2 regions of the Virgibacillus salarius genome follow, and region 1 is predicted to be linked to the other one. Evidence: a T-box and tRNA genes for the amino acid it is inferred to sense, from the RefSeq annotation. Region 1 holds a T-box; the other holds one or more tRNA genes.
The links. The T-box of region 1 lies ahead of tyrS (tyrosine--tRNA ligase). A T-box ahead of a tRNA ligase gene usually reads a tRNA of that ligase, here a tRNA-Tyr.
Positions count from the first base shown of each region.

Region 2: it encodes a tRNA-Tyr, which carries the amino acid that the T-box ahead of tyrS (tyrosine--tRNA ligase) is inferred to sense. The anticodon was not compared.

Region 1 is NZ_BAAACY010000053.1:1,834-5,252, reverse strand. It holds gene tyrS (tyrosine--tRNA ligase) at 1-1,108, opposite strand, end outside; T-box leader at 1,200-1,411, opposite strand; gene ABDZ84_RS07315 (transglycosylase domain-containing protein) at 1,531-3,419, shown strand, end outside.
Region 2 is NZ_BAAACY010000036.1:12,453-15,871, reverse strand. It holds gene ABDZ84_RS05775 (hydroxymethylglutaryl-CoA reductase, degradative) at 1-895, opposite strand, end outside; tRNA gene ABDZ84_RS05770 (tRNA-Lys) at 1,195-1,267, opposite strand; tRNA gene ABDZ84_RS05765 (tRNA-Gln) at 1,481-1,555, opposite strand; tRNA gene ABDZ84_RS05760 (tRNA-Tyr) at 1,566-1,650, opposite strand; tRNA gene ABDZ84_RS05755 (tRNA-Thr) at 1,696-1,771, opposite strand; tRNA gene ABDZ84_RS05750 (tRNA-Val) at 1,776-1,851, opposite strand; tRNA gene ABDZ84_RS05745 (tRNA-Glu) at 1,879-1,953, opposite strand; gene fabI (enoyl-ACP reductase FabI) at 2,207-2,983, shown strand; gene ABDZ84_RS05735 (cupin domain-containing protein) at 3,321-3,419, shown strand, end outside.

The sequences.
Region 1 (3,419 bases):
ATGGAGAGATTTTAGCAGCAACCAGTAGATCAACTAAATTCATATCTTTCGATTCTGCTTTATACGTTGGTACATCTTTAAATCCCTGTTTAATATCACTTGCTGTAAGTTGTTTTATATCTCCACTAAATAAAGATGCTGATATTTTTTGTGCTTGTTCTAATGCTTCTTTACTATGAACAATCAGCGTCATTTCCTCAGCTAACCGCTTATGAGCTACGCGCTTTTCTGGTTGCGTATTAATTTCGTCTTCCAGACTTGCAATTTCTTCTTCAGAAATAAATGTAAAATAGCGGAGAAACTTGATAACATCACGATCATCTGTATTTAACCAAAATTGATAAAATTCATATGGAGATGTTTTTTCTGGGTCAAGCCAGATTGCTCCTCCAGCTGTTTTACCAAATTTAGTACCATCCGCTTTCGTAATTAATGGAACAGTTAGTCCAAAAACATTTATTTCGTCATTTTCATTTTCTCTTGAACGACGAATTAGTTCCATTCCTGCGGTAATATTTCCCCATTGGTCACTTCCACCAATTTGTAACGTACATCCTTCTTCTTCATTTAATTTCATGTAATCCAGGGATTGCAGAATCATATAACTAAATTCTGTATACGAGATACCCTGTTCAATACGCGCAGATACCGATTCTTTTGCAAGCATGTAATTGATGCCAAAATGTTTACCAGCATCCCTTAAAAAGTCAATAACAGTCATACTTGCTAGCCAATCATGATTATTTCTTGCAACTACTGGATTTTCTCCTTTGTCAAAATCAAGAATACGAGCAATTTGCTGTTTAATTTTTTCACTGTACCCTTTCACTACGTCGCTTTCATTTAGGGAACGCTCTGTATTACGTCCACTTGGATCTCCGATCATTCCCGTACCACCACCGATGAGAGCAATTGGACGATGTCCCACCTTTTGGAATCTCTTTAGCATTGTAATTGGCACCAAGTGTCCAATATGCAAGCTATCACCAGTAGGATCGAACCCACAATATAATGTAACCTCATTTTCAGCTAGATGCTTTTGTAAACCATCTCTATCCGTTACTTGGTTAATAAGTCCTCTTGTTTCTAGATCCTGTAAAATATTCAATTCCTTCACACTCCATCATTTTTGTTTCTTTCTAGCTCAATATGCTTGTACTGCTTACTCCAATGAAAAAAATAAAAAAACTCCTCCCTCAAAAAGGGACGAGTTATATTCACACGCGGTACCACCCTTGTTGCAATTGCTTGCCACTTGGGATTGATAACGGTGTCGCCACCGTTTCTTTATTACACCATAAAGAAAATGCTCCAGAATGTAATTCATTTTACAAATATTCCTGACTTTCACCAACCGCCAGTTCTCTAAATAGGGATTTGTAAAACTACTTCGTTCTTTCTCAGCATCGTTTATCCTATTACTATATATTCATATCATATTCATTTCATAAAAGCAATAATAAATCAAAATTTAATATACCCTAAATAGTGAATATGCTATAATGAATAAGGAATTTAGGAGGTTTTGCCATGAATTTTAAAGAACGGCTTCATACATATTTTGAAAAAGCCAAATCTATTTGGAAAACGGGAAAAATCCAGACTACTTCACGTATTTCATATAGTGTCGTTTGGAATGTTATCCTATTTTTTCTTGTTATCGGCCTAATTGGTATGTTTTTTGCCGGTGGAGTGGGAGCAGGATATTTTGCTTCGCTAGTGAAGGATGAACCTGTCAGATCCTATGAAGTAATGAAACAGGATATATACAACTACGAAGAAACGTCCAAGCTGTACTTTGCAGGAGATAAATATTTTGGAGATGTCCGATCGGATCTTTATCGTGAAGAAACAACATTGGAGAACATCTCCCCTACTTTACTTGATGCTGTTATCGCTACAGAAGATGAATACTTTAAAGAGCATAAAGGAGTTGTCCCCAAAGCAATTTTACGTGCTGTATTACAAGAGGCACTTAATTCTAATGTAAAAACTGGTGGAAGTACGCTGACACAGCAGCTCATTAAAAATCAAATTTTAACTAATGAAGTATCGTTTGAACGTAAAGCAAAAGAAATCTTACTTGCACTCCGGCTAGAACGATTCTTTGAAAAGGATGAAATTTTAGAAGCATACTTAAATATTGTGCCATATGGTCGAGATGCATCCGGAAATAATATTGCAGGAGTTCAAACAGCTGCACAAGGTGTTTTTGGCGTAGACGCTAAGGATGTAAATCTAGCCCAAGCAGCTTATTTAGCAGGACTTCCACAAAGCCCCTCTGCCTATACTCCATTCACTAGCGATGGGAATTTAAAAGAGGGGAAAAGTTTAGAACGAGGCATCAATCGAATGAAGTCCGTACTTAACCGGATGTACGAATCAGAATATATTACAAAAAAAGCATATGAAGAGGCAATGGCTTATGATATAACTAAAGATTTCACAGGTAAATCAAAGTCACCAATTGAAAAATACCCGTACTTAACCTTTGAAGTTGAAAAAAGAGCCAAGGAAATTCTTACTACTCAACTTGCTAAACAAGATGGTTATACGGAAGAAGATCTTGCAAAAGATGATGATCTCGAAAAAGAATATCAATCGATCGCTTCAAGAAATCTACGCGTGAACGGCTATCATATCCATACAACAATTAATAAAGAGATTTATGAAGAGTGGCAGGATATCGTAAAAAATTATCAGTACTATGGACCTGATCGTACATTTACGAAAACCGTTGATGGAGAAACTGTAGAGGTTACGGAAAAAGTACAAACTGGTGGCATGTTAATCGAAAATAGTTCTGGTAAAATTATTAGTTTTGTTGGTGGTCGTGAATTTGGCCAAGATAGTCAATACAATTATGCAACGTTGGCTACCCGTTCACCAGGAAGTACGATAAAACCAATACTTGACTATGCACCAGCAATGGAAGAAGGTAAAATCCAGCCTGGTAGCGTATTAGCAGATATAAGAAAACCATTACCAGGTTGGCCAGCTGGCAAGCCAGGAAACTATGGAGGAGGCTTTCATGGAATTGTTTCAGCAAGAACTGCATTGGCTCAGTCCTACAACATTCCTGCGGCGGAAGTCTATTCCAAAATACTGCATTTAAATCCCGCAAAAAAATATTTAGAAAAAATGGGGATTACCACACTGAAAGAAATAGATTATACAGGTCCTGCCGCGTCAATAGGGACAATGGATGTATCGGTTGAAGAGAATGTTAATGCGTTCGCAACCTTAGGAAACAATGGTAAGTTCGCAGATGCTTACATGATAGAAAAAATCACGACAAATGATGGTGAGGTTGTCTATGAGCATAAGTCAAAACCAGTAGATGTATTTACACCACAGACCAATTATTTAACTATCGATATGATGCGTGATGTCATATCGAGTGGAACCGCTCGCTTTCT
Region 2 (3,419 bases), on a different contig from region 1:
GAGACGCATAAGCATGAGCACCAGCTTCGACAGCCCGCCAATCATTTCCGGTTGCAATTACAATTGGATCGATACCGTTCATAATTCCTTTATTATGCGTTACTGCTCGGTAGGGATCAGAAGCAGCAAACTCATAAGCGCTTACTATACCATCTCTTACTACCTCACCAGAAAAATCACCAGTTCTTAAAAGCTCAGGAGGAATAACACACTTTGCGCGTGCTAAGCATTTATCCGCAAAATTAGACAAAATACGCAAATAAACTTTGCCCTGTGTTAATTCTTCAACCATCGGAGCTAACGATTCAACCATGGTATTTATAATATTCGCTCCCATTGCATCACATGTATTAATATATAAATGCAATATAAGCATTTGCTGATAAGCTGAGTTGGATTCTTCATTTAGTATGCGTACTTCAAGGTCTTCTGCACCACCGCCTCTTGCCACAATACTTGGGTAAGCAGCATTAGCATTTTCAATTAGTACATCTTTCTTTGCTACCAATTTATCTTTAGCTTGTTGCAAATCTGGGCATCCAACAACCTGAATTTGTCCGATCATGACTCTATCTGTTGCTTCAGTTGTAAAACCTCCTGCTTCTCTCACTACTTTCCCAATATGGCTAGCAGAAGCAACAACAGAAGGTTCTTCAATCGCCATTGGTACTACATATTCTTTCCCATTAATTAAGAAATTCAATCCTAATCCTAACGGAAGGGGAAAAGTACCAATTACGTTTTCAATCATCTTATCAGCTGTATCAGGGGATAACGCTTCCTTCTCAGCTAAGGTATTTATATCTTGATCTGTCAACCCATGCATGTCTCTCAGCAAATCTCTGCGTTCTTCCACCGACTTCTTATAAAAACCAGGAATTCTGGAGGTCTCCATTGCCTATCATCCTTTTAATTGTTGTATATAGAAATTCGTACGGAATAAATTATTATCAGGCATTATCTATAGTAAAATTATATCACGATTGTACCATTTTTCATTAGAAAATGTTGTCTCCCTTTAAGGACATTCACTCAAGAAAACATGATATCATAATACCATGCTATGTATAAAAAAATAACTGTTACTATTATGTAAAAAATCACTCTAAAATGCAAATAAACAAGGCTGCTACATTCCATAACGACCTTGTTTATCCCACCTTTTATATGACGTTTCTATACTATTAATATAAATGAGCCATGGAGGATTCGAACCTCCGACCCTCTGATTAAAAGTCAGATGCTCTACCGACTGAGCTAATGGCTCGTGTTGAAAATAATAATTTATACGTTAAGCTTTAGCTTGACAAAAAATGGTGCTCGTCGTGTTGAATGACAACTCGCTGATGCCACACTCCTCGCAGGCCTGCATCTAGTAGTTAATTCGCTGATGCTTGCGGCCAGCTAATGGCTCGTGTTGAAAAATTCATTCATCAAAAAAATAGGGCTCTTCCCAAAAAAAGACCCATAAATAAAAAAATGGCTGGGCTACCAGGATTCGAACCTGGGGTACACGGGATCAAAACCCGATGCCTTACCGCTTGGCTATAGCCCAACAATAAAAATGGTGGAGGGGGGCAGATTCGAACTGCCGAACCCTGAGGGAGCGGATTTACAGTCCGCCGCGTTTAGCCACTTCGCTACCCCTCCATATTGTTAACTATATATTATAATTTATTCATGGTTTGTAAAAAATGGTGCCGGCCAGAGGACTTGAACCCCCAACCTACTGATTACAAGTCAGTTGCTCTACCAGTTGAGCTAGGCCGGCTTTATGGTGGAGGATGCAGGGCTCGAACCTGCGACCCCTTGCTTGTAAGGCAAGTGCTCTCCCAGCTGAGCTAATCCTCCAAAACCACTCGTATATTAAAATAATATTGGTGACCCGTACGGGATTCGAACCCGTGTTACCGCCGTGAAAGGGCGGTGTCTTAACCACTTGACCAACGGGCCAAACATTTATTTGGCATATGTTACAACGAATTTTGTTAAACTCTGTCGTAAACCAACGAATTTTATTATACCCAGATATGAATGGTTTGTAAAGGGGGAATTTAATTTTTTTTATTTTTTCGTTTCAACCCCTACAAGATCAAAGGTTTGATGCAATTTATTACGAAGTGTCCTATGATACAATAGATAAGACTTTCTTTCAATTTATGGGATAGGTTATAATGTACAAAAGAATTATTATGGAGGTACTTTGATGACGAATTTATTAGAAGGAAAAAACATTGTTATCATGGGTGTTGCAAGTGAACGAAGCATCGCATGGGGAATAACATCATCCTTACATAAAGCAGGAGCAAATCTAATATTTACATATAGACAAGATCGTTCTTACAAGAAATTGACAAAGCTTCTTGATAAGCATGATATTACAGCTAAGTTGATTGTATCCTGTGATGTAGCTAATGACGAGAGTATTACTGAAGCTTTTTCTACCATAAAAGAAAAGATTGGAACCATTCATGGAATCGTTCATTCAGTAGCCTTTGCTAACAGAGAGGAATTACAAGGTGAGTATGCAGACACATCACGAGATGGCTTTTTACTAGCTCAGGAAATTAGTGCTTATTCCTTAGTAGCTGTAACAAAAGCCGCAAAGGACCTAATGACAGAGGGTGGAAGTATTGTTACACAAACTTATCTTGGTGCAGAAAGGGTTATTCCAAACTATAATGTTATGGGTGTTGCCAAGGCCTCTCTAGAAGCAAGCGTGCGATATTTAGCTGAAGATATGGGTAAATATGGTGTTCGAGTTAATGCAGTATCTGCCGGACCAATTCGTACACTATCAGCCAAAGGAGTGTCTGGTTTCAACGAAAAATTAGGGATGATCGAAGAAAAAGCTCCTCTTCGAAAAAATGTGGATCAGGATCAAGTTGGAGATGCTACACTATTCTTTATGAGTGAACTTTCCCGAGGTATTACCGGAGAAGTTCTTCATGTTGATTCTGGATACCATATTATTGGCGGTTAGTAGTGGGACGTGCATTCGTGTACGTCCTTTGTTTATGTCAAAAGAAAAATTATTAACAATCACCCTATAGACATGGTCATTTACCTTCTAAACGAACACCGATGGCTAGGCTACTATATCAAACTTATTCCTACCTGTTAGCTTGAATTACTTCTATAGCCACCCTATCACGTTCCATACTTTCGTTAATTCATCATAACGCTATGTCATTTGTATTCTTTCTCGCAAGCTTCTCATAATTTTAGTTGTAAGCAATATAGGCATTTGTCACACTTTCCATACCTTTTCATAAGATATGATGTGAATAACTTTAAATATATGGAGTTGAGAAAAGCTTATGGTAACTTCTTACATGGATTACACGAAGCCTGATGTGGAATATTTCTCGGATTTAAATACGAATCGATTATTTACAAGGAATTCCGAGAATTATATT